DNA from 3 places in the Terribacillus aidingensis genome. Region 3 is predicted to be linked to each of the others. Evidence: riboswitches for the same ligand, from Rfam matches in the RefSeq annotation. Region 3 holds a riboswitch; each other region holds the start of a gene.
What was found. A riboswitch is a leader RNA that binds a small molecule or an ion and turns the genes downstream of it on or off. The one in region 3 is predicted to bind S-adenosylmethionine.
Positions count from the first base shown of each region.

Region 1: another riboswitch for S-adenosylmethionine. It lies ahead of ABXS78_RS04230 (LLM class flavin-dependent oxidoreductase); the one in region 3 lies ahead of ABXS78_RS02015 (iron-containing alcohol dehydrogenase family protein).
Region 2: another riboswitch for S-adenosylmethionine. It lies ahead of ABXS78_RS08690 (Na+/H+ antiporter NhaC family protein); the one in region 3 lies ahead of ABXS78_RS02015 (iron-containing alcohol dehydrogenase family protein).

Region 1 covers NZ_CP159996.1:776,138-784,413, forward strand. Annotated here, with positions in the region: gene ABXS78_RS04190 (PTS transporter subunit EIIC) at 1-170, shown strand, start outside; gene ABXS78_RS04195 (DUF2164 family protein) at 178-414, opposite strand; gene ABXS78_RS04200 (YdbC family protein) at 501-719, shown strand; gene ABXS78_RS04205 (uracil-DNA glycosylase) at 721-1,383, shown strand; gene ABXS78_RS04210 (VOC family protein) at 1,364-1,726, shown strand; gene mreBH (rod-share determining protein MreBH) at 1,987-2,994, opposite strand; gene ABXS78_RS04220 (CAP domain-containing protein) at 3,495-4,337, shown strand; gene ABXS78_RS04225 (DUF1992 domain-containing protein) at 4,409-4,780, shown strand; SAM riboswitch class I at 4,793-4,894, shown strand; gene ABXS78_RS04230 (LLM class flavin-dependent oxidoreductase) at 4,973-6,337, shown strand; gene ABXS78_RS04235 (S66 peptidase family protein) at 6,355-7,383, opposite strand; gene ABXS78_RS04240 (low molecular weight protein-tyrosine-phosphatase) at 7,507-7,986, shown strand; gene ABXS78_RS04245 (hypothetical protein) at 7,986-8,276, shown strand, end outside.
Region 2 covers NZ_CP159996.1:1,631,080-1,639,355, reverse strand. Annotated here, with positions in the region: gene ABXS78_RS08690 (Na+/H+ antiporter NhaC family protein) at 1-1,165, opposite strand, end outside; SAM riboswitch class I at 1,252-1,360, opposite strand; gene ABXS78_RS08685 (MFS transporter) at 1,720-2,919, shown strand; gene ABXS78_RS08680 (sugar O-acetyltransferase) at 3,012-3,620, shown strand; gene ABXS78_RS08675 (NAD(P)H-dependent oxidoreductase) at 3,808-4,389, opposite strand; gene ABXS78_RS08670 (helix-turn-helix domain-containing protein) at 4,514-4,849, shown strand; gene ABXS78_RS08665 (amino acid permease) at 4,933-6,294, opposite strand; gene ABXS78_RS08660 (2,3-butanediol dehydrogenase) at 6,805-7,821, opposite strand; gene ABXS78_RS08655 (methyl-accepting chemotaxis protein) at 7,867-8,276, opposite strand, start outside.
Region 3 covers NZ_CP159996.1:360,014-368,289, forward strand. Annotated here, with positions in the region: gene ABXS78_RS01995 (glycosyltransferase family 2 protein) at 1-438, shown strand, start outside; gene ABXS78_RS02000 (DUF456 family protein) at 502-990, shown strand; gene ABXS78_RS02005 (DUF3817 domain-containing protein) at 1,020-1,313, opposite strand; gene ABXS78_RS02010 (carbon-nitrogen family hydrolase) at 1,408-2,190, opposite strand; gene ABXS78_RS02015 (iron-containing alcohol dehydrogenase family protein) at 2,187-3,281, opposite strand; SAM riboswitch class I at 3,358-3,460, opposite strand; gene ABXS78_RS02020 (pyridoxal phosphate-dependent aminotransferase) at 3,567-4,745, shown strand; gene ABXS78_RS02025 (MBL fold metallo-hydrolase) at 4,786-5,916, opposite strand; gene ABXS78_RS02030 (metal-dependent hydrolase) at 5,930-6,556, opposite strand; gene ABXS78_RS02035 (DUF4385 domain-containing protein) at 6,615-7,064, opposite strand; gene ddlA (D-alanine--D-alanine ligase) at 7,215-8,276, shown strand, end outside.

The sequences.
Region 1 (8,276 bases), 420 kb from region 3:
TGACACGACTGCGGCTGGAAGTGAAGGATATGAATGAAGTGAATCAACAAAAGATCAAGCAAATGGGGGTTCATGGTATTGTGGAGGTTGATAAACACAACCTGCAAATCATCATCGGGTCACAGGCTACTATTGTAAAAAAGGAAATTGACGATATTTTGGAAAGCTGAGGAGCATTCAACGCTCCCTCACTTGAATTCCAAAAAGGTCCTCAATCTTCTCATTCATGAACTGATAGGATGCTTCGATACCAGCATTATAAAAAATAGGACCTAGTTCTTTGATGATGAAGTCGAGCAGCAGACCTGCGGCCAGGTCGCCTAGCTGCTCGTCTTTTTCTTGTTCAAAATAAGTCTGCAGGGAACTTATCATTTCATTGCGCTGTATATCATTCAATCGGATTGGATTTTGCATTTGTTTTTCCTCCCTAAGCTCATTTTCGTTTCATTATATCAAAAAGTTCTGCTAGACTTTAGAAAAGGGAAAAGGTGGGAGTAATGATGGCGGAATTATCTTATGAGATAGTGAAAGAACTCGGTGTGCTATCCGTTTCACCTAAAGGATGGCAGAAGGAACTCAATTTGATCAGCTGGAACGGGCGGGAGCCGAAGTATGATATACGGGACTGGGCTCCGGATCATGAGAAGATGGGTAAAGGTATCACATTATCAGCTGAAGAAATCGGTGCCTTAATTCGCTTGCTGCAGGAGCAGGATTGACATGCTGCCGGAAGAGTTGGTTCAGTTAGCCAAAGAAAGGATGGCTCCTTATCCTTGTGAAGGTTTCCTGCCCGGGAGAGGGCCGAAGCATCCGCTTCTCTTCTTTATAGGAGAAGCCCCAGGAGAGACGGAGATACATAGCCTGATGCCATTCAGTGGACGAGCAGGCAAGGAGCTGGATCTGTTTCTGGAGCGAGCAGCTGTGGATAGATCGGAAGTTTTTATTTCAAGCGCGGTCAGAAGCAGACCCTATCAATATAAAACAAAACAAATACGCGGTGAGACTGTCACGAAAAAATATAATCGAACACCGACCAAGGCTGAAGTGCTTGCACATGCGCCTGTGCTTGATTATGAAATTGCCCAGACGGAACCAGAAATTCTCGTGACACTGGGGCGAATAGGCTGGGAGCGGATAACCGGTTCGAAGGAAAAAATCACGGAAGTCGCTGGAAAGTTGATAGAACAGCCGATACAGCAACTGAAAAGCATAGAGGAGGATTCCTTCGTGCTTTCCGAGAAGATATATCGTATCTTCCCGACCTACCATCCAGCGTCTGTATTCTACAATCCAGGTCTGCGGCCGGTAATTGAAGAGCATGCATATAGTATTCGCGAACTTCTGAACAGAAAGGGAAGGTGTAATGGAGAAAATCAGCGGTAAAGTGATAGGGTTTGAGCTGAATAGCCAAGACCCGGATAAGGCAGCTAGCTTCTACGCTAATGTTTTTGGCTGGAATATTGGTGCTCCGAATTGGGGTTATCAAAATGTGGAGACAGCCGGAGGAATTGATGGCGGAATAAGTAAAGGACCGCATGATTTTCCGCATGGAACAAGAATCCAGATTGAAGTGGAAGACTTGGATAAAGCAATCCTAGCAGCCAAGCAAGAAGGGGCAGTTGTTGTCAGAGAAAAGATGGAGTTTGATTCTTTCTATCTCGCTTATTTGGTTGATCCAGTCGGAATCGGAATCGGATTGGTACAGTCTAGCACCAAAGGCCAGTAACTGCGACTTAAGCGATAAAGCCATGCGGGAGGAAAAAGCTCCTCACGCAAGACTCTCACTTACTCCTACGATTCTGAGCGATTCTTTCCGCTTTTCCATGTCTAGCTCCAAGAACAAAAATCTGCGGCTTAAGCGATAAATCCTTGCGTGAGGAAAAGCGCCTCACTCCAGGCTTTCTCGCTTATTCCTTCGTTTCTAAACGGTCTTTTTCGCCTTTCTGTAAAAAAACAGGCGTATCAGCTGACTGATACGCCTGTTTTTTATTTTGCTGCTTTTTGCAGTTTTGTGATCATCTGCAGGGCACGGCCTGTACCGATTGCTACGGATTCCAGTGGATTCGGAGCCAAATGAACAGGGACGCTGATTTCAGATGCAAGCCATTGCTGCATGCCTTTAAGCAATGCGCCTCCGCCAGTCAAGATGACACCATGGTCAACGATATCTCCGCTTAGTTCAGGCGGGCAGTCTTCCAATGTCATGCGAATTGTTTCAAGGATCTGTTCCAAAGATTCCTTAAGAGCTACTTGTACTTCCTTAGAAGAAATACCCACAGTCTTAGGTAGTCCTGTTACCATATCACGGCCGCGGACATCCATCATCAATTCATCATGGTCAATCAAGGCATAGCCGATTTCCATTTTGATCTGTTCAGCAGTTCTTTCTCCAATGAGGATATTGTACTGCTTGCGGATATATTGGATGATCTCTTCATCCATTGAATCTCCGCCGATGCGGACAGAACGGCAAGATACAACGCCGCCGAATGATATAATACCTACTTCACTTGTACCACCGCCGATATCGACAATTACATTCGCAACTGGCTCATCTACTGGCAGGTCAGCACCAATTGCTGCCGCAATTGGTTCTTCAATCAAGTGGACTTGTTTTGCACCATACGATTTGACCGCATTATGTATAGCGCGTCTTTCAACGGATGTGCTGCCAGACGGTGTGCAGACAACGATAGTTGGTTTGCGAAGGGAAGAGCCCATCACCTTGCTCACTTTTTTCAGGATTTCTTTCAATAATTGAGCTGTTACATCATAGTCGGCGATTACACCATCTTTTAATGGACGAATCGGTACGATATTCTGTGGTGTTTTACCAACCATTTCTTTCGCTTCTGCTCCAACTGCCACAACGTTTTTTGTTTCCATATCAATTGCAACCACAGATGGTTCATTCAATACGATTCCTTTTTGTTTCGTATACACAAGTATATTTGCAGTGCCAAGGTCTATTCCAATTTCGGGATTAGCAAACATTATATTTCCTCCAATAATGACATATTTCTACTATATTCATTCTCCCCCGTATAAAGCTTTATGGGGGTAGATCTGTCAAAGAGCCAAAAAGGCGCTTAAATTCGACATAATTCATTCTATCACCTGGTATAGAGGTGTTAAAGAGATACCTTTATCCTAATTTGGCAGATTAAACTAAATAGATTAGGAGTAAAGGATTATATGCAAGGATTAAGCGTAAGTCAATTTACAGATAGATTACAAATACTGAGCTATTGTTACAAAAACTAGGAATGAAAAAGGTGTCAATCCTAATTTACATCCAATAAATAGTAAAGCGTCTGTTTATTACTAGTTTCATAGTCGGCTAAACGGGTACGATTTCGCATAAGAATCGGACTTTTCGCAGTGCTGTACAGATTTGAGTGCCTATTGGAAATTCTAGGCTGCAATATTACACAAAAACCCATGCTATGATGTTGCTGCAACAGGAAAACATACATCTCGAAAGGAGCAACATCATGTTTAAGAAAGTATTAGTAACAACACTATCTACAGCTATTCTAGCGGGAGGCGCATTGGCAGGAACAGCAAATGCTGCACCAGCTCAACCAACGAAAGAAGAAGCTCAAGTGCACGTAGCACAAGTAGTGAAAAGCGGATCTTTCTCTTCTATCGAAGATTTGAATAAATGGGTGAATGAATATCTATCAGCTTATAACATTCACATTAATACTGATAGCTTGCTAGCGAAATACAATGTTCAGCAGCCAGCTCAGCAAGAAAAAGCACAGACTCCTGCTCAAGCAGCACCTCAGCAAGAGCAAGCAAAAGCGCCAGCTGCTCAGAAAGAAGAGCAAAAAGCTGCTGCTCCGAAAAAGGAAGAAAAAGCTGAAGAGCAAGCAACTGAACAAAAAGCTCCAGCACAAAAACAAGAAACTGCTTCTGATAACAAGCAAACAGAAGAAAAGCAAGCTGCTGAAGGCCTGAGTGCATTCGAACAGCAAGTAGTAGACTTAACTAACAAAGAGCGTGAAAAAGCTGGTCTTAAAGCTTTGAAAGCTGATACTGAACTAAGCAAAGTAGCACGTGCGAAATCCAAAGATATGGCTGACAATGGTTACTTCGATCACAACAGCCCGACTTACGGTTCTCCGTTCGATATGATGAAATCTTTCGGTATTTCTTATAAAACTGCAGGTGAAAACATCGCTCAAGGACAAAAGACTCCTGAAGAAGTCGTTGAAGCGTGGATGAACAGCCAAGGTCACCGTGAGAATATCCTTAACCCTGATTACACTAACATCGGTGTAGGTTATGTAGAAAACGGTAACTACTGGACACAGCAATTCATTGGTAAATAATTCAGATTATTGTATAATGAAAAGCAACCGATCATGATCGGTTGCTTTTCTTGTATGCAGGGAGTGATTATATGGATCTGATTTCGCTGCTTGCGGAGGAGCGTATCAAGCAGGCTGAAGCAAATGGAGAGTTCCGTAATCTTCCTGGTGCTGGAAAACCTTTGGAGCTGGAGGATCTATCCGGTGTACCGGAGGATATGCGTATGAGCTATAAGATCCTGAAGAATGCTGGCTACATTCCACCAGAGATGGAGCTGCAGAAAGAGATTGTAGCACTGCGTGATCTGGTGCGTGTTTGTACAGACGACACAGAGCGGGCAGCTTTCCGGAAGCGCATTAGTGAGAAAGAGATTCAATACGAAGCGCTGCTTCAAAAGCTTAAGCGAAATTCGCCAGGCACACTCAGTCAATATCGGGAACAAATTGAAAACAAACTAACATAATCAAATAGTATTTTCTTATCACGAGAGGTGGAGGGACTGGCCCTTTGAAGCCTCGGCAACAGGCAGTAATGCACTGTGCCAATTCCAGCAGACGAGAAGTCTGACAGATAAGAGGAGCATTTTACCTTGGATAAGGAGCCTCTTCTGTAAAACGGAAGAGGCTTTTTTTACATAAATAGAGGAGTGGAAGCAATGACCAAACAAATTATCCTGCAAGCATTTGATATGACAGCCGCCAATCATAACGCCCATGGCTTATGGAAGCACCCGGAGAACAGAAGACATCGGGAGTATAAGTCGCTGGAATACTGGATGGAGCTTGCGCGCCTTTTGGAAAAAGGAAAGTTCGATGCGGTGTTCTTCGCTGATGTGCTTGGCGTCTATGATGTTTACGGAGGAGATGAAAAGGCAGCCTTGCGGGATGGCGTGCAAGTACCGCTTAATGATCCAGCCTTCGCTATCCCGGCCATGGCAGCTGTGACGAAGCATTTGTCCTTCGCTGTCACAGTCAGTACGTCTTACGAACAGCCTTTTCATAATGCACGTAAATTTTCGACGCTCGATCACCTGACCAATGGGCGAGTGGCTTGGAATATCGTTACTTCCTATTTGCCGAATGCAGCCCAGAATTTTGGACTGGAGAAGATGGTAAAGCATGATGAGCGTTACAGAATAGCTGATGAATTCCTGGAGATTTCTTATAAGCTGCTTGAGGACAGCTGGGAAGAAGATGCTGTTATTTCGGACCCGGAAAGAGGGGTTCTAGTGGAAGCAGAAAAGGTGCACCGCATCAAGCACAAGGGTACATATTTCTCAGTGGAAGGACCACATGTAAGTGAGCCATCCCCACAGCGCACACCGGTGCTCTACCAAGCAGGTACTTCCGAGAAAGGCAGGGATTTTGCCGCAAAACATGCAGAATGTGTGTTTGTCGGCGGACCGACACCAGAAAAAATCAACTATTATATAGAGGATATCAAAGCGCGTGCGGAGGCTTATGGCAGAAGCCGCGATGAAATCAAAGCTTTTACCTTCCTGCACGTCGTTGTAGCTGAAACAGAAGAGAAGGCTCATGCTAAATATGACGAGATCAAGCAATACTGGAGCGCAGATGCTGCCAAAGCCCAGTATGGCGGGTCCACTGGCTATGATTTAGCTTCCTATGAAAATGAAGAAGAACTGTTCACGTACAAGCATACGGAACAAGGTCAATCGCGAGCTGCTTATCTGACAAAGGATGCTGCCAAACCATTTACGGTAAAAGAGATACAGGAGAAATTCAGTCAGCCAGCTGAAACGGATATCATCATCGGCAGTCCTGAGCAAGTTGCGGACAAGATGGAGGATTTCTTTGTGCGAAGCGGAGTGGATGGCTTCAATCTGACACATTACATTACACCAAAAGACCTGCAAGACTTTGTAGAATTGGTTGTACCTATCTTGCAGGAGCGAGGATTATATAAAAAGGATTATGCAGAAGGAACTTTTAGGGAGAAATTATACGGACATCCGCATCTCGCTGCGGCACATCCGGCAAAACAAGGAAAGAGGAGCTGAGCGTCAGCTCCTCTTTCCTATTCCAAATAAGTTAGAATTCCCTTGCCGTCCTTATATGATACATTTGCCAACGCACCATTGATCATCGTGAACTGCGGAGGCATGTGTCCAATATCGGCGTCGTAGATTATCGGCAATCCAATTTCATCTGCGAATTCATGAATCATCTGTTCGTCTGTATAATCCTCTGAAGGAGTGCTTCGAGATGGCCTGCCAAATAGTAATCCGCTCGCACCGTTGAACCAGCCGTGTTCCTTCAAATGCCAAAGATTCCGGTAAGTTTCAGCAGTACTCCAATCCAACCATTCCAAGTAGACGATCGTGTCTTCTTTAAAAGATTCCCGCCAAGTTTGAATAGGAGCATATTTCGTTCCGGCGATAGCGGTCAGGGTATTCAAGCAGCCACCGATTAAGCGGCCAGTAAAGGAAACGGCTTCACCTGTCGTGGTTTTCCATTCTGTTTTGCTGTCCAAGTCGAAGCCCTCAGGATTGTCTTGATCAAATAGCGCATCCCATGATGATTGATACATAGGGGATGAGTGCTGCACCATGTGCTTGCGGGACGGTGCAGATAATATCTTATGCCATTGCTTCGCCGTTTCATCGAGTGCTTCCATATTCAAATCAAAAAAGTTAGTCGTATGGGCAGATGCAAAATTTGTTTGGAGTGTATAGCTGCATAGAAGTGTGCTTGTGTCAGAATAACCAATCAGCCATGTGGGCTTGCTCTTGGTTAGCTTGTCCCAATCAAGCATAGGCAATACTTGTACAAGCAGTTCTCCTCCCCATGGCGGCATGATTGCATCGATTTCAGGATCACTCAGATAAGCCATCAGCTCGTTAGCTCTAGTTTCAGCAGAGCTGCTTCTAGCGGCTTGCTGTGTCCAGACGGTTTCTCCAATGATCACATGAGCACCGAGTTTCTCGAGCTGCATTTTAGCTTTATGTATTTTGGAATGCAGAGGAGCAGGAACTCCGCTTGACGGAGCAGTAATTGCGAAGGTGGAGTTGGGAGTTAAAGCGCTTGGATACATGGTCGTCATCATTATCACCCTTTCCTTTTCCATATTATAGCATTATCACTAGGTCGTTTGATTCGTTGTTTCATGGGGAATGGAATACCAGACATTCGCACATTTTCACATTTATAAAACGAGGGAGTTGAGTGAATGATAAATGTGTTGTTTATTTCTTTAGGCAACATCTGCCGCTCGCCGATGGCTGAGGTGATTTTACGCAAGCGTATAGAGGAACAAGGTCTATCTGCATTTGTAACAGTTGACTCAGCTGGTATCGGCCACTGGCATGAAGGGAAGGAGATGCACCCTTCGGCTCGTGAGCTTCTCGGCCATAAGGGAATTTTGATTGTAAATCATGTGGCTAAGCAAGTCCAGTCAGAAATTTTAGGAGCATACGATTATATCTTCGTAATGGATCAGCTTAATTTGCGGGATTTGTCAGCTATAGCTCCTGCTCATACGTCACATTATCGGCTTTTCTCAGATCTTATTCCAGAGCGTGCTGGAGAGGATATCGATGATCCATTCTTCACTGGTGAATTTGAAGCTGTGTATGAGATGCTCGAGGCTGGGTGTGCGGAATTGTGCGAGATAATAAAACAACAGACACAATGGAAGGAGCCGGTTTGATGAAAAGTAAATTCACGTTAGGTTTAACGATTGGTGCTACTGTCGGCGGCTTGATTTCGTTATGTGATGCACAGACAAGGAATCATGTACGCGGTAACTTGATGCGTGCAGGATCTGAAGCGGTGTTCTACCTCCGCAATCCTGGCGTCTTAATGGATGATGTAAAAACATCCTATGCTCGAGTAGCGACTAGTTTATCCAATACGGCTGATAAAGGCTTGAGAGGACTAGAGGAAGTACAGACTGCTCTTCAGAAAGTGAGCAAGCTGGACGATCAGATCGAATTACCG
Region 2 (8,276 bases), 1.3 Mb from region 3:
TTGCAGCAGTCAATAATTGAGCTCCGTATGGTAAAAGACCTTGGATTGAGCAAGAGAAAAGATCTAATATACTAGCTGATTTTCTCGGTTCTATCCCATACTGATTTGCAATATTTTTAGCTAGTGGACCAGTAATCAATATAGAGATTGTGTTATTAGCAGTTGAAACATCAGTTAGACTTACAAGTCCGGCGATACTAAATTCGGCACCCTTTTTCGTTTTAATTCTTCGCGTTGCAAGGTGCAGAATATAATCAATTCCTCCATTAAACTTAATTATCTCTACCATTCCAGCTATTAATATTGCAAGGAAGGCAATCTCATACATACCTGCCATTCCATCCCCAATCTGCTGCATCAGGCTCATGAAATAGTAGCTGCCATCTATCCAGCCAACAGCTCCCGCAAGAACAATTCCCAGCACAAGTACGAGGAAGACGTTCATACCAATTAAAGCAAAAACTATAACTAGGACGTAAGGAATTATCTTTATCCAATTATAGTTAATTTGTTCTACTTGAGCTGATTCACCAATTGCGATAAATCCTAAAATGATGCACGTAACAATTGCTGCCGGTAACACAATCCAAAAATTAACCTTAAATTTATCTTTCATCTGTGCGCCCTGCGTGCGAACGGAAGTTATCGTTGTATCTGATATGAAGGATAGATTATCACCGAACATCGAACCACCAACAATCACTCCCATCACCAAAGCCAGCGAAAGACTAGTTTCATCGCTTATTCCAACTCCAATTGGAGCTAGTGCTACAATGGATCCAACAGATGTGCCCATCGACAAGGAAATAAAGCATGCAATGACAAACAATCCTACAACTAGCAGGTTTTGCGGAACAACTGATGTAGTAAGGTTTACAGCAGACTCTACTGCTCCCATGCCTTTGGCAACTTCAGAAAACGCTCCTGCTAAAATGAATATGATCACCATCAGCATGACATTGCTATTACCTGCACCTTTGCAGAAAATATCGACCTTATTTGTAAGGGATTCTCTTCGATTCATAGACAAAGCTACAGCCGCTGCTATTGTGATTGCTACTATGACCGGAAATTTATAAAAATCTCCTGTGATAATCCCGGATCCAATAAATAAAACTAAAAAAACAATAAATGGGATGAGAGCCCATGGATTTGCTTTCTTCATTGATTCACCTCTGATTTTGTTTTATTGCAAAAAAATAAAGCCCCTCTTACATCCATAAGAAGAGGCTTTATATCTATAAAACGCTCCTCTTATCTATCAAGCCGCAGCTTGCTGGATTTGGCACAGCAACTTAATCTCATAAGTTCCGCTGCCGAGATTTCTTCGGGCCAGTCCCTCCATCTCTCTAAATAAGAAGAAAAGAATATTTTTTTCACAGTAAGTAGGATTATACACATCTCCTATTTTTTTATCAATAGTTTTAGGAAGCCCAGGCATTGCTTTCTCAATATCTCCTTATTAGAAAGGAAAATACGAGTAAAAGTGCTCTCTTTTGTCCCTTGCAAAATTATTGGCTGTAACGGCCTCTACTCCTAATTTATTTCATCCTTAAAAAGTTATCGCTTCTAATTTCATGCATGTTTCCAATGAATGAAGCAGGAGATCGATGAATAAAAATATAATTAATTAAGTTTATGCGAATAACTCGTTAACACAGGGTGGTAATTGCTGTTTATTTGCAGTATAAGCTTCCTTTTTAGGAATAGGAGGATATCATGTTCTTCATCTTCTTAATTTACTTATCATTTATCAGCTTAGGTTTACCCGATTCTATATTAGGGTCTGCGTGGCCGCTTATGAACACTGATCTTGGGGTTCCGATTTGGAATGCAGGTATTGCTTCTATTATTATATCTATAGGAACAATAGTATCCAGTCTGTTTTCATATAGATTAATTAGAGTTTTGGGTACGGGTAAGATTGTTATAATAAGTATATCTATGACTGCTATCGCACTGCTTGGTTTCGCATTTTCTCCTTCATTTATATGGCTGATAGTATGTGCTATACCATTGGGACTGGGTGCTGGAGCGGTGGATGCAGCTTTAAACAGGTTTGTCGCTACTCACTACGAAGCAAAACATATGAACTGGTTACACGCTTTCTGGGGAGTTGGAGCTCTGCTCGGCCCTGTTATATTATCAGTATTAGTTGTTTGGGGGAATTCTTGGAGAAGCGGTTATTTTACCATTTCATTATTGCAGTTTGCATTAGTTTTACTGCTCCTCTTTTCACTTTCAAAGTGGAAAGAATACGAAAATGCTGATAGTAAGAGAATTCAATATACGAAAGAAACCAATTCAGAAAATAAAATGGGATTGCTGAACTCCTTTAAGAAAAAAGGATCTGCCTTTGGAATGGTGTCATTTTTCTTTATAGCATCAACAGAGGCTTGTATAATGCTCTGGGGTTCTAGTTACTTAGTCAAAATAGAGAATGTCCCAGCCGAAAGTGCCGCTGGTTGGATTTCTTTGTACTTTCTTGGTATGACAGCAGGCCGTATGTTAAGTGGATTTCTATCAATACGAATAAAGAATGAAGCATTAATTCAGCTGGGATGTACTTTGGCTGCTTCCGGTTTAGTTATAATGTTACTTCCATTTCCCACGATATTTACTCTATTATCCTTTGTCATTATAGGAACCGGTCTTGCACCAATCTACCCTTCTATGTTACACCAAACTCCTGTATATTTTGGAGTAGTTCATTCACAAGCAGCTATGGGAATTCAAATGGCCTTTGCTTACACTGGTGCTACTTTAGTGGCGCCCTTGCTAGGACAGTTGTTGGCCAACATTTCCTTTTTGATATTTCCTTATTTTCTTCTAGTATGTGTAGCAGGGATAATGTTCTGTCGGTTGATTTTAATACGCGCTAACGAAATTAGTGTTAAGCCTAAACGATTGAGCCAATAATCAGGTCTTGAAACTTCTTGATAGGTGAGAACGTAATGAAAGACGTTAGCTAAGACTATAATTAACTTTTTTGAAGAAATGAGGCTGTACATATGGATAAAAGTTTTAAAGATAGACTGCACAATAGCAGTATGTATCTACCAGGAGATAAAGATTTTGCAGCTCAACAAATAGTATGCCTCGAACGACTATACGACTTTAATCAAACGCGACCAACCGAAATAGAAAAAAGAGAAGCTTTGCTAAAAAAAATGTTCGCTGAGATTGGGGAAGGTTGCTATATAGAGCCCCCACTCCACGCAAATTGGGGTGGCAACCATGTTCATTTCGGAAAGAATGTTTACGTCAATTTTAATTTAACTTTAGTAGATGACACGCATATTTACGTCGGAGACTATACAATGATAGGCCCTAATGTAACGATAGCAACAGCTGGGCATCCTATCTGGCCAGAACTCCGTGAAGAAGCATATCAATTTAATGTACCAGTAACTGTAGGAAAAAACTGTTGGATAGGTGCTGGTGCAATTCTTCTTCCGGGTATTTCAGTAGGAGACAATACAGTCATTGGGGCTGGCAGTGTAGTTACAAAAGACATACCTTCCAATGTTGTTGCTGTAGGTAATCCGTGCCGAGTACGCAGGGAGATTACGGATCATGACAAAGAATATTATTTCAAGAATTTAAGGGTAGATAAATAATAAGATGAACGAAGCCACACTTTACTACAAGTGTGGCTTTTCGCTATACATTTTTGTGACTGGAGTAAGCCGGATACTGTGTGATGAGTACTACGTTCTTTTACACCAGACTTATACAATTCCTTGTTTTCTCTCAGAATAAAGATATGCCCCTATCACTCTGAAAAGGTCAAGCAGAAAAATCAACTCAAAGTTTGAGGGGTATTTCTTGTAAGAACATTTTTCTTTTCTCATCCGTTGTTACGTTTACCCCAGAAAAATGAACCCATTTTGTGTCATCATTTCTTAATCCCAAGTCAGCTAGTGTTCTGTTAATAAAGACTCCCTGAATAGCGTTTCCACCTTCCGATTCAATGTAAGCTTTATCAGTTGTAGAAGTTGAAATGACAGTTGTTTTTCTTATGTTGGTCAATAATCCTTTCAGCTCACCTTTTTCTTTGTCTTCTAGAAAAGCAAAGCCACTCAACATCACTTTATCGATGAAACCCTTTAAAATAGCAGGTAAGTCCCACCACCAGACCGGGAAAATAAATATCAATTCTGTGGCTTGGCTTAATTTTTCCTGATATTCCTTAACTAATTTGTACGGCGTTTCTCCTTTGTTAAATAACTTCAATTCTTCAGCTGTATAGGCGGGGTTAAACTCATCTTTATAAAGATCGATCACTTGAAATTTCTCTCTTTTGGCTTCTAAGTCTTTTGTTATGCTAGTTAAGATCGCATGATTAAAGCTCCCTTCCCAAGGATGAGCATAGACAATGGTCTTCATTATTGTTTCCTCCTTTTTCGCTTTCTTTGCATCATAGCTTGATGTACATTTAGTTTATTGAATGCCTTACCCTTCTACAAGTACGGTAATTAAAGTGCGATACTTACCTAAAGGAGAGTGTTGAATGGATCGCTATGAATTTAAAGATCAGATAAAGGAAACTGGTTTTGGATTTACGTTGTCTTTAATTGGGGGGAAATACAAAATGTCAGTCTTATATGCCTTATATTTAAGCAATGATCCTATTCGCTATAATCAGTTAAAACGGATGCTAGGCAATATTTCTTTTAAAACTTTAACCAATACGCTGAAAGAACTGGAAAACGATCAGCTAGTTAATCGCAAAGAATATCCTCAAGTGCCTCCAAAAGTGGAATATAGCTTAACCGAAAAAGGATTATCTTTGATTCCTGTATTAGATGCAATTTGCTATTGGGGGGAAGAGCAATTAGAGAAGTAATCCTTAAGGTAAAATCCTGTCAGGGTATACGATAGCCAGTAAATTAATGAAAAATGCGTGTCCCTATAATGGACACGCATTTTTTATTTTTTCTTCAGTTTATATCCTATTACCAGTATCAGCACCCACAAAGGCAATATATAAAGAGCCAAACGATAATCCGGCATGAATCCTATGATGACGAGCACCGCTGCCAGGAATAGCATTACAACATAATTGGAGATAGGATAAAGCGGCAGCTTGAAGGATAACTTGCTTGCTGCTTCCTTTCCTATGCGCTTTCGGAATGCTAAATGGATGATAACAATCATACTCCAGTTGATGATACCTGCAACCGTCGCAGTCGCCATCACATAGCCGAACACCTTTTCCGGCATTAAGAAGTTGACTATAACAGCAATTCCTGCCACCCCGGAAGAGAGTAAGATGGCTGGTACTGGTGCACCTGTCCGTTTCCCGGTACGCTGCAGGAATCGTGGTGCGTTGCCTTGCTTCGCTAAGGCATGCAGCATGCGCCCATTACTGTACAAGCTGCTGTTATGCGCCGACACAGCCGCAGTCAAGACAACAATATTCAATATTCCAGCTGCTGCCGGTATACCGACGCCATCGAGTATTTGAACAAAAGGACTGCTTTCCCCGTCTATTTGATTCCATGGGAAGATAGCTGTGATTACAATCATTGAACCAACATAGAAGATTAAGATGCGGTAAACAACTTGATTAATTGCTTTAGGAATCGTTTTTTTAGGTGTATCCACTTCACCCGCTGTTATCCCTACCAGCTCGACACCGCCAAAGCTGAACATAACAGGTACAAGTGCCAGAAGAACACCTATCATTCCGTTTGGCAGGAAGCCTCCTTCATCAAATAAGTTGGAGAAACCGGTCGGTACACCGTTATTGCCAAAACCAGTGAAGATGATTATCAAACCTAGAATTATCATGCCAATAATAGCTACCACTTTGATGAGAGCGAAATAAAACTCGAATTCTCCATAAAGCTTGACACTAAGTAAATTAATGCAAGTAATCAAGACAAGGAATCCGAATGCTGTCAGCCAGGACGGTACTTCCGGAAACCAATATTGGACGTATATACCGACGACCGTCAACTCCGCCATCGTTACTGCCACGTAATTGAACCAATAGTTCCATCCGGAGAAGAACCCGAAAAAGCCTCCTAAGTTCTCATATGCATAATAACTGATGGAACCAGAGTTTGGCGTATCAACCGAAAGCTCCCCCAAGGCCCGCATGATAAAAAATATCATCAAGCCGCCTACCAGATAAGCCAGCGGGATTGCCGGTCCTGCTAATCCAATGGAAGAAGCAGATCCATAAAATAAGCCGGTTCCAATTGCTCCGCCCAGTGCGATCATCTGCACATGGCGGTTTTTTAACCCTTTTTGTAAATCATTTGATGTTTGGTTGTTTCTATCCATAACTCATGCCCCTTACTACCTATTCCCACGTATCTTTTTAGGTTGATAGCTAACATCATCAAAAGGTTATCTAGTACCACTCCAAAAACCACAGAAGAACGAAATGTGGGATATATCGTATGCTATTTCAAATAAACTTAGTATAAAGAAAGATCATTTATGAACATTCTACGTGCACATTGTACCAGTGTAAGCTTTTCCTTCAATAAAGTCTATTGTAACCGAAATCGAGCTCTTACCTCCAACTACGATTGTTTACCTCTATTCCAGCTTTCCATGACTCAAGGATCTCTATTTGAAGCTATTCTGTAATCTAATAAGTTCTTTACAGTTATTTATTCAACTAACTTAAGTTGAACTTAAAATGAATCAAGTGAAAACAATCTCATCCAAAAAGTAAAATTATGATGTATGGAATCTTCAACTTAAAAAACTCCCCTTAAGTAAACAGTTAGGTTTAACTGTCTACTTGAAAGGGAGCATATCAAACTGATCTTCCTTTTTCCTATCTTAACTAGGCTTAACTAAGATCTTACATTCATTTTTATCATTTATCAGTTTTTCAAAACCATCTGCTACTATGTTGTCCAGCTCTATAATACTCGTAATGACTGGCTTAACATTCAATGATCCCTTAGCTAACAAATCAATTGCTTGGCTAAAAATATTATTGTAACCAAGAGAGGAATTGATTTTCTTCTCACTGACTACTTGCATTGTTGGGTGATAGTTAACTGGATTCGCGAAAACACTGACAATCATAAATTCCCCATTAGGTTTGATGCAATCAAGAGATTGATTGAATGTAGCTTCCACCCCGGCAACATCAAAGGAAACATCCACTCCGCCATTCGTATTATTCTTAATAACTTGCACTGCATCTTCCTCTATCGGGTTAATAACGATATCCGCTCCCATTTCCAAAGCTAATTTTCTGCGTTCCTCACTTACTTCAGCCACAAAGATCTTACTTGCTCCTGCTGCTCTTAAACTTTCTGATAAAAGCAGTCCGATGGGTCCTGCACCAAAAAGCGCTACGCTGTCGCCAATTTTAAATTTGCTTTTTCTGATTGCTTGTAATACAACAGCTAGAGGTTCTATTAAAGCTGCCAATTCAAAGCTGAGTGTAGCCGGCAGTGCAAATACATTTGCTTCTTTTACTACAACGTATTCTGCAAAGCCGCCATTCTCGTGGATTCCGTATGATTTCATATCAGGACATATATTATAGTTTCCTGTTTTACAGGTATCACACTCGCCACATCCCCAAATAGGTTCTACGGCTACTCTATCACCAGCTTTAAATTTGGTTACATTGTCGCCCACCTCAACAATCTCACCAGTAAACTCATGACCTAAAATCATTTTATCTTCTGTTACAAAGGTCTTATGCAGATATTCGTGAAGATCAGTACCGCATATACCTGCGAATTTAACTTTGACTTTAACCGTTTCTTGGCTGACCTCTGGCTCAGCGATATTTTCAACTTTTACATCTTTTGATCCGTAATATACTAAAGATTTCATTGTTTTATCCCCTTTTTCAATGAAGTAGCTATGTGCTAGTCCGTCTTAATTTGTGATGTCTTTGATGTATTGTCCGATATCATTGCTTTGTTGATCAAGATTCTGTATATCTTCCATGAACTCTACCATTACACGAGATTGCTCTTCGGATGCAGTGGACACTTCACCGATACTCACAGTCAAATTCTCCATGTTTGTTCGTATTTCCTGAAGGGATTGACCGATTGTACCGACTGCTTCCTTCGTCCCTATGGAAAGCTTGCGTATTTCATCTGCCACGACGCCGAATCCTCTTCCAGCATCGCCGGAACGGGCTGCTTCAATAGCTGCATTCAAGCCCAATAAGTTTGTCTGTGTTGAAATATCCTCAATCAGTTGAACAACCTTACTAATTTCCTGGGAGTTCTCATTTGCATAAGCTGCTTGACCATTGATATCCGTGCTCGTAGCGGAAA
Region 3 (8,276 bases):
TCTTATTATATGGAGTTTCTTCAATCAGAGAAGGGCTGGGTGGAGGACAATATCCGAGCGTGCCAATATTTGGCGGATTGCTGCAAGGCCGAAGGAGATATGGAGGCATATCGTGCGCATTTGTTCCGTTCCTTTCAGTATGATCGGCCGCGACCTGAATTCTGCTGTCTAATCGGTGATTTGCTGACCGAAGATCGTAACTATCATGCAGCTGCGTATTGGTATGAGCAGGCTTTAGACTATGAAGGAAAGGAGCTGCCAGGCTTCAGTGTACCAGCGTATACGACTTGGTATCCTTATTTGCAGCTGACGCTTTGTTACTCCCGTATCGGTTCGCTCGATCAGGCAAAATCAGCCCATGAAAAAGCTGTGTCCTATAACCCGGATCATCCGAGTGTCCGTCATAACACAGCATTCTTTGAGAAGCTCAGTCTTTGATTTCCTTTTGATGCTTCCTATGTCATAATACGTACTATCAAGGAAAGATATGGAGGATTAGTTGTGGCATTAGATATTATTGCTTGGATTATCATTGCGGTGGCATTCATCGCAAGTTTTGCGGGAATTGTCTATCCTGTCATCCCATCTCCGTTAATGTTATGGATTGGATTCTTAGTTTTCCAGTTTATGCTCAGTGATGGGGATTTATCTGTAATCTTCTGGATAGCGATGGTTATCCTGACGGTGATTTTAATCATCTCGGATATTATTGCTAACAGTTATTTTGTTAAAAAATTCGGCGGCAGTAAGTGGGGCGAGCGAATCGCAGCAATTGGTGTAATTGTTGGTTCCTTTATTATCCCGCCTTTTGGCATCATTGTCGTGCCGTTTGTAGCAGTGCTTGTGACAGAGCTGGTTCAAAAAAGAACACCGAAGGAAGCTATCTACTCTTCTATCGGTTCATTGCTGGGCTTCCTTGGCGGCTCGATTGCTAAGATTATCATTCAATTGATCATGATTGTGTGGTTCTTTATAGCAGCCTTTGTATAAGAAAAAGCGAGCATTTTGCTCGCTTTTTCTTATGCGTATTCTGTTTTTTGTAATCTCATATCGAAGATGTAATATCCGAATGGAATAACAGATGCTAGCAAGGCTAAAATTGCCCATTTCAAGCCCCAGCGGACTTTCAGAGTAGTGTATCCGGTCCAAACGACATACAAAACGAACAAACCGCCGTGGATGGCACCTATGTAGGTGACGAAGATCGGTATATCCATCATGTATTTTAAAGGCATTGCCATGAACAATAACAAAAGCAAGGAAGTCCCTTCGAGAAATCCGATGATACGGAACCATTTCAATGTCGCTTGCATGAAAGCCCTCCCAAAAACTATTTATAAATAGTATAAGCAAGCTTGCCCCTATTTACCACTCCTCGGGAGAACTTGTCATAACATTGTCAAAATATCATTTCACATCATAGATGGACGGACGCCTGTCCTGAAACACGGGGATGCGGCTGCGCACGTCATCCACTTGATCAAGATCTGCTTCACCATAAAGAATGGTTGCTTCCTCTCCAGCTTCAGCAATGATTTCGCCCCATGGTCCGATGATCAAGCTGTGTCCTGCAAATTCATTAGCTGGATCACTTCCTGCACGATTGCAAGCAACGACGTAGCATTGGTTTTCGATTGCTCGGCTGAGCAGAAGCGCCCGCCAGTGATTGAGTCGCGGCTTCGGCCACTCCGCAACGACGAATAGCACTTGCTGATCGTGAATCATATGCGTACGGATGAATTCAGGAAAGCGGATGTCATAGCAGATGACACCAGCTGCTCGCTTATTTCCTATGGAAAAGGAGGCAGATTTGTCGCCTTGGGTCAGAAACTTCTCTTCATCCATCAACCGGAATAAATGCGCTTTATCATATTCATGCAGCAGCTCACCAGCAGGTCCGAAGACAAGCATCGTATTATAGACACCTGCTTCGGTCTGCTTGGCGATGGAACCAGCGACAATGTATTTTTGATATGTCTTAGCTAGTCTGCTGATGAAGCATTTCGTCGTTTCTCCCTCTGTATCACTAATGTTATCAAGCCTTGTCAGGTCATAACCAGTTGTCCAAAGCTCAGGCAGCACGAGAACATCCGCATTTTCCTGTGCTTCTGTTATTAATGCTTCCACTTTGCTGTAGTTGGCTTCCGGATCACCAAAAACGATATCATGCTGAATTAAAGCAAGTTTCATTGTGTCACTCCCTTATTTGCCGCAACGAATGTCTCGACACTTTGCATGGCGTCCACCACTTGATCTGAATCGGATACATGCATGAAATGAATGGATTCCCCTGGAGCGACAGCGCCGTCTGCTGCAATTTTCATCGCTTTATCCATATCTTCTTTTACGCCAAGCTCTTTAAGTACAGTTGGCAATCCGAGCTTTTGATAGATAGGAAGCAATGTGCGGATTTCTTCGAATTTTTCTTCCAGTGCAAGCTGAACAAGAATTCCGTAAGCGACTTTATTGCCGTGCAGCTGCTCGTGCGTTTCTGGAAGTCTTGTCAGTCCGTTGTGAATGGAATGAGCACCAGCAATACGGCCATATTCATCACCGAAACCGCCAACCATTCCGCCAGCCATGATGATCGTTTCTGCAACGCGGAGAAATGCACTGTCAGCATGCTTGTTTTGCAAAGAACAAATAGCAGCATCTCCCTCCGCTATAAGGATATCCCGGCACAACCTAGCTGCGTTGCGGGATATTTGGACTGCAAGCGGCTGATCCGACATGTGTTCGGTAAGTGCATCCGCTTCGTACCATTTAGCCAATGTATCGCCAATACCGGCAATCAGATAGGTTACAGGTGTCGTTAGCAGCAGCTTCGGCTCGACTAGCAGCATAAATGCACTGCGCGGAAACACTGTATATTCGACGAAATTACCTGCTTCATCATAGAAAACACTAAGTGAAGCCCATGGGGAGCAGTTAGAGACAATCGTTGGAATCAGGATGACCGGCAATCCTGCATCATTGGCAGCAGCTTTGGCAGTATCCAGCACTTTTCCGCCTCCGACACCGATTATGAATTGAGCAGCTTCGTCCTTTGCGATATCTGCTAATCTGGCTGCTTCCGCATGTGTGCACTGGCCGTTATAGGCTACTCGTTTCACTGGCAAATCGATTGGATCCAGAAACGGGGAAGCCGCTTTCCAGGAAGCATCTCCGTGGATAAGCAATCCATTGGTCCAGTTCAATTCTTTAAGTCTTGCTGGAAGGCTTTGTAGTATATTATCCTCGCAGGCGTAATAATTCGGAGCGCCTTTTATGTTGATGGTCATGTTGTCACCTCATTGATTTTTTACATAAAAAAACTCTTCCAGACGAATATGGAAGAGGAATGGCGTGTGTCTCGTCCCCTTATCCCTCAGCGTCTAGCTGTTGGATCAGCACCGTGTGCAAATAGCACCGGTTGCCGGGCTTCATAGGGCCAATTCCCTCCGCCTTCTCTTGATAAGAGTGTGTGATTCATGTATGATTTGTTCATTATCGCATTCTATTTCCAAGACTGTCAAGATTGGTAATAGTCAGAATAAGATGTGAGAGACCACAGGAGAGTGAGTAAGATGGATTTTCCGTTTTCGGATGCATTGAAACGTTTGCCGGAACAGTTTTTTGCCGGCTTAGTACATAAAGTAGGGTTGCTGGAGAAGGAGGGGCACGATATCATCAAGCTCGGACAGGGAAACCCTGATCTGCCGACGCCGCAGCATATCGTAGAGAAATTGAAGGAAGCCTCCGATAATCCGGCTTATCATAAATATTCACCTTTCAGAGGCTTTGATTTTCTAAAACAGGCAGTCTGTGACTTTTATGATCGGGAATACGGTGTGAAACTAGATCCCGCAACAGAAGTGGCCATCATGTTCGGCTCTAAGACAGGTTTGGTGGAGATCAGCCAATGTCTATTGAATCCAGGTGATGTGGCACTGCTTCCGGATCCCGGATATCCCGATTATATGTCCGGTATCGAACTTGCCCAAGCGCGGACATCACTCATGCCATTAACCGCAGAAAATAAATTTCTGCCTGATTATACTGCTATTCCTGCAGGTGATTTGGAAGAAGCAAAGATGATGTTCCTGAACTATCCGAACAATCCGACTGCTGCTACTGCGGATCAGAAGTTCTTCGATAAAACAGTGGAACTGGCGAAGGAACATAAGATTTGTGTATTGCATGATTTCGCTTATGGTGCACTTGGGTTTGATGGAAAAAAACCGCAGAGCTTCCTGCAGTCCGAAGGCAGTAAGGAAGTTGGCATTGAAATGTACACTCTATCCAAAACGTATAATATGGCTGGCTGGCGCATCGCCTTTGCAGTTGGTAATGCATCTGTTATTGAAAGTATCAATTTAATCCAGGATCATGTTTATGTGAGTCTGTTCGGGGGCATGCAAGAGGCGGCAGCTTATGCGCTGACAGCGGATCAGACATGCGTGGAGGAGCTTGTCCACAGGTATGAGAGCAGAAGAGATGCTTTCATTGGCCATCTACGTGCTATTGGCTGGGAGGTACCGGAGCCAAAAGGAACCTTCTTCGTTTGGCTGCCAGTTCCTCATGGTTACACGTCTGAGGAATTCGCTGATCTGCTGCTGGAAAAGGCGCATGTGGCGGTCGCTCCGGGCAATGGTTTCGGGGAATATGGGGAAGGATACGTTCGCGCTGGTTTATTGGATACAGAAGAAAGATTGCTGGAAGCAGCGATGCGGATTGAAAAGCTTGGTATCTTTTCTAAAGCATAAGAAAGAGCCAGTCCCGGTGGGAACTGGCTCTTTTTTTCTATTAACTGGTCACTGCGCAGCGATTTGGGCCTGATTCGATATCGGCTTCGTCTGTACTGTCAATGACAGCTTTACCTTGATTTGCTTCTCTTATCAGCTGGTAGCTGTTCGGCTGCTGTGCAGGAATACTATCCAAGACGGAGGAAGCAAATTGGGTTGCATCCTGCAGCTGCAGTCTCGGGTTTTTTCTGTATAGGTCTTCCATGCGTGCTTGGACGGTGCCGTCACTTCCGATCTCTGACAGCTCGGAAAAATGCGATGGAAGGACAATCAGATCCAGCGACAATAATGGATATTTTTCGTATAACGTATTGTGCAAATCCTGTACCCATTGTTCTGCTTGACCGGCTAAATCCGGACGGCCAATCGACTCGGTAAAAAGCGTATCTCCAGAAAGCAGGAATGTGTCATCAACAACAAAGCTGATGCTTCCTTCTGTATGACCTGGTGAGGCAACGCTGCGCATGCCTTCTTCGGATTTACCGAATGGAATCGCAATACCGTCTTGCAGCGGTGAGAATGTGAATGTCGCTTCTTTTCCATCATCAGCAGGGAACCAGTAAGTCGCTCCTGTTTCTTCTGCCAGCTTCCGTCCGCCAGACAAATGATCTGCATGGAGATGGGTATCAAGCACATGTTTGATCGTCCATCCTTTCTCTGATGCGAAGGAGGTATAGACTACTGTAAACCTGGCTGGATCTACTACTGCAGCTTCTCCATTGGAGACAACCATATAAGATAGGCAGCCTTTCCCCATACGCATGAACTGGTAAATCTCTCCGCCATAAGTGAGATCACCGACTTTACGGGGACTGATCGTTTCTCCCCAAGCTTGCATCCCGCCAACCACATGGACAATATTAGCCATTCCAGCTGCTTGTAAGAGGGAGACGGCTGTCTGGGCGGATTTGCCCCGATAGCACATGACATAGACAGGATCATGTTCTGGCAGTTCTTCGCGAGCCTTATTCGGATTTGCTTTGATGGCAGCAAACGGGATATCATATCGTTTGACGCTGTCGGCATCAATCGCCCAGTCCTGAACATCTGACTCTTGCCGGATATCAAGCAGATGAACACTATCTTTCGCTTTAATTTTTTCTGCCAGTTCTGCTGTGTGCAATGGATTCATGCAATCGTCTCCTTTAGAAATCTTTTTTAATTATAGGAAGGAGCAACTTGACTCCTTTCTTATTCACAGGGAATATCCTGCTATCAGCGAGCAGGTGGCTTGCATAACCGGCAGTGCCGGCAAGCTGAGTCCCAAATAGGGCGGTCTCTTGTTCAAAGAATGTCATCAATATGTAGAAATAGATCAGTCCGATCAAGGAGTGGGTGTAGGACCGGTGGGCAAGGAAGGATGCAACCCCAATATAACATCCGCTCATGACAACCCATGTATGTCCAGTATACAATCCGGTCAACAGTACAGCGATGCCTGTAATCAGCAGCATGAACTTCTTATTGATTACGCGGGAGAGAACCATAATTCCTGCCCCGATTGCTAACCCGATATAACGATCTTGGCCAAATAAATTCCACATACTATATAGAATGAGCAATAATCCGATAAAAATTGTAATATTGCGGATGGCTTTGTGCGAAAAAGTGATGCGGTTAGAGAGGATACCGCCTGTATCCAAATCTGGTACAAGCGCTGCAACTGCTGCTGTACACGTCATTGTGACGGTGACAGCGCCTTCGGCATTCAAGGCGGTGGCACTGGCGAAACCTGCGCCTGCTCCGATTAATAGATGTGTAATTCCTTTCATTCTAGCTGTGCCTCCAAAAGTTAGTCTTTAAAAGCATACTAGAATCTTTGTGTCATGGCTATCCGTATTGCTTCTGATGCGCCTTCTTACGGGAAAGATAATCTTCATCTTCTCTAATTTCGTCCCACTTTTTTTTGAAAACTTGCGCAGAAGCTGCTTTTTCATCATCAATTTGCCGGTCGTGCTTTTCTGTCTTATCGGCATCCTTATATTTCTTGCCGCCCTTGTAGTTGGCATAGCGGCGAGCACGGGTATAGCCCATCTGAATATATTTCCTGGCCATATCCATTCCGACAAAGTCATCCTGCTTACGGTATTCCTCGAACATATCCGAAATCTTCTGGCAGGATTCCTCTGCGATTTCCGGTGTCTTGAAGCGCCAATGGGGCAGGATTTCACTTTTATATGGCTCCACCATCAGCACACCTTGCTCCCCGCGGCCGACGCGGTATTTATCCGGGTGTTTGCGAAAATCGGTCGAGGCATCAAAATGATCGTAATAGCCCATTCCCATCCCCCTGTCTCTGTTGTTAATGTATATAGTTACCGAATGTGATCCATGTGAAACGCGATTTTTTCTTGTGGACATAGGAGGCAGCCACACACGTTTGTGATAAAATGAAAGTAATGGTCTCACTTCAGAAAGGAATGGTTACAGGTGGGTAAAACAAAAGTAGGAATCGTCTTCGGCGGAAAATCCGCTGAGCATGAAGTATCCTTACAATCCGCAAAAAATATTGCCGATGCAATTGATAAAAATAAATATGATGTTGTTCTGATTGGAATTGATAAAGAAGGAAAATGGCAGCTGAATGACAAGGCAGACTATCTGTTGAATGCACATGATCCGAAAAATATCGAACTGAAGCCTTCCGGGCAAGGTATTGCAGTTGTTCCTGGTTTGAAGGAAAAGCAGCTCGTCAATCCAAGTCAAGGCGCTGTTCTTGATCAAGTAGATGTTATCTTCAGTATCCTCCACGGAACACTCGGCGAGGATGGCAGCATGCAAGGGATGCTGCGTATCGCCAATCTCCCGTATGTAGGCCCGAATGTACTAAGTTCAGCTGTATGTATGGATAAAGATATCGCGAAACGTCTACTGAAGGAAGCTGGTATAAGAGTCGCTAATGGCTTCACCTTCAAAAAACGCCAGCTGGGATCTATCCGTTATGAAGAGGTAGCTGAAGTGCTGGGCAGTACAGTCTTCATCAAGCCCGCAAACCAAGGCTCCTCTGTCGGCGTTAGTAAAGCGAAGACAGAAGAGGAGTTCTACAAAGGCTTGGAAGAAGCTTTCCGCTATGATACAAAAGTTCTTGTCGAGGAAGCAATCGTCGGCCGTGAAATCGAAGTGGCGGTACTTGGCAATGAAGAACCAATGGCATCATTGCCTGGAGAAATTCTGCCGAAGACGGAATTTTATTCTTATGAATCCAAGTATATCGACGAATCTGGAGCAGAACTTGCTATCCCGGCTCAGCTATCCGAGTCTGTTACAGAACAAGCTAGAAAGCTGGCAGTCGAAGTATTCCAGACACTTGACGTCGAAGGGCTTGCCCGTGTCGATTTCTTCCTGACAGAAGACGGCGAATTCGTTGTGAATGAAGTGAACACACTGCCAGGTTTCACGAAAATCAGTATGTATCCGAAGCTTTGGGACATCACTGGCATTTCCTATCCAGACCTGATTGACCGTCTGATTCAGCTTGCTATCGAACGGCAT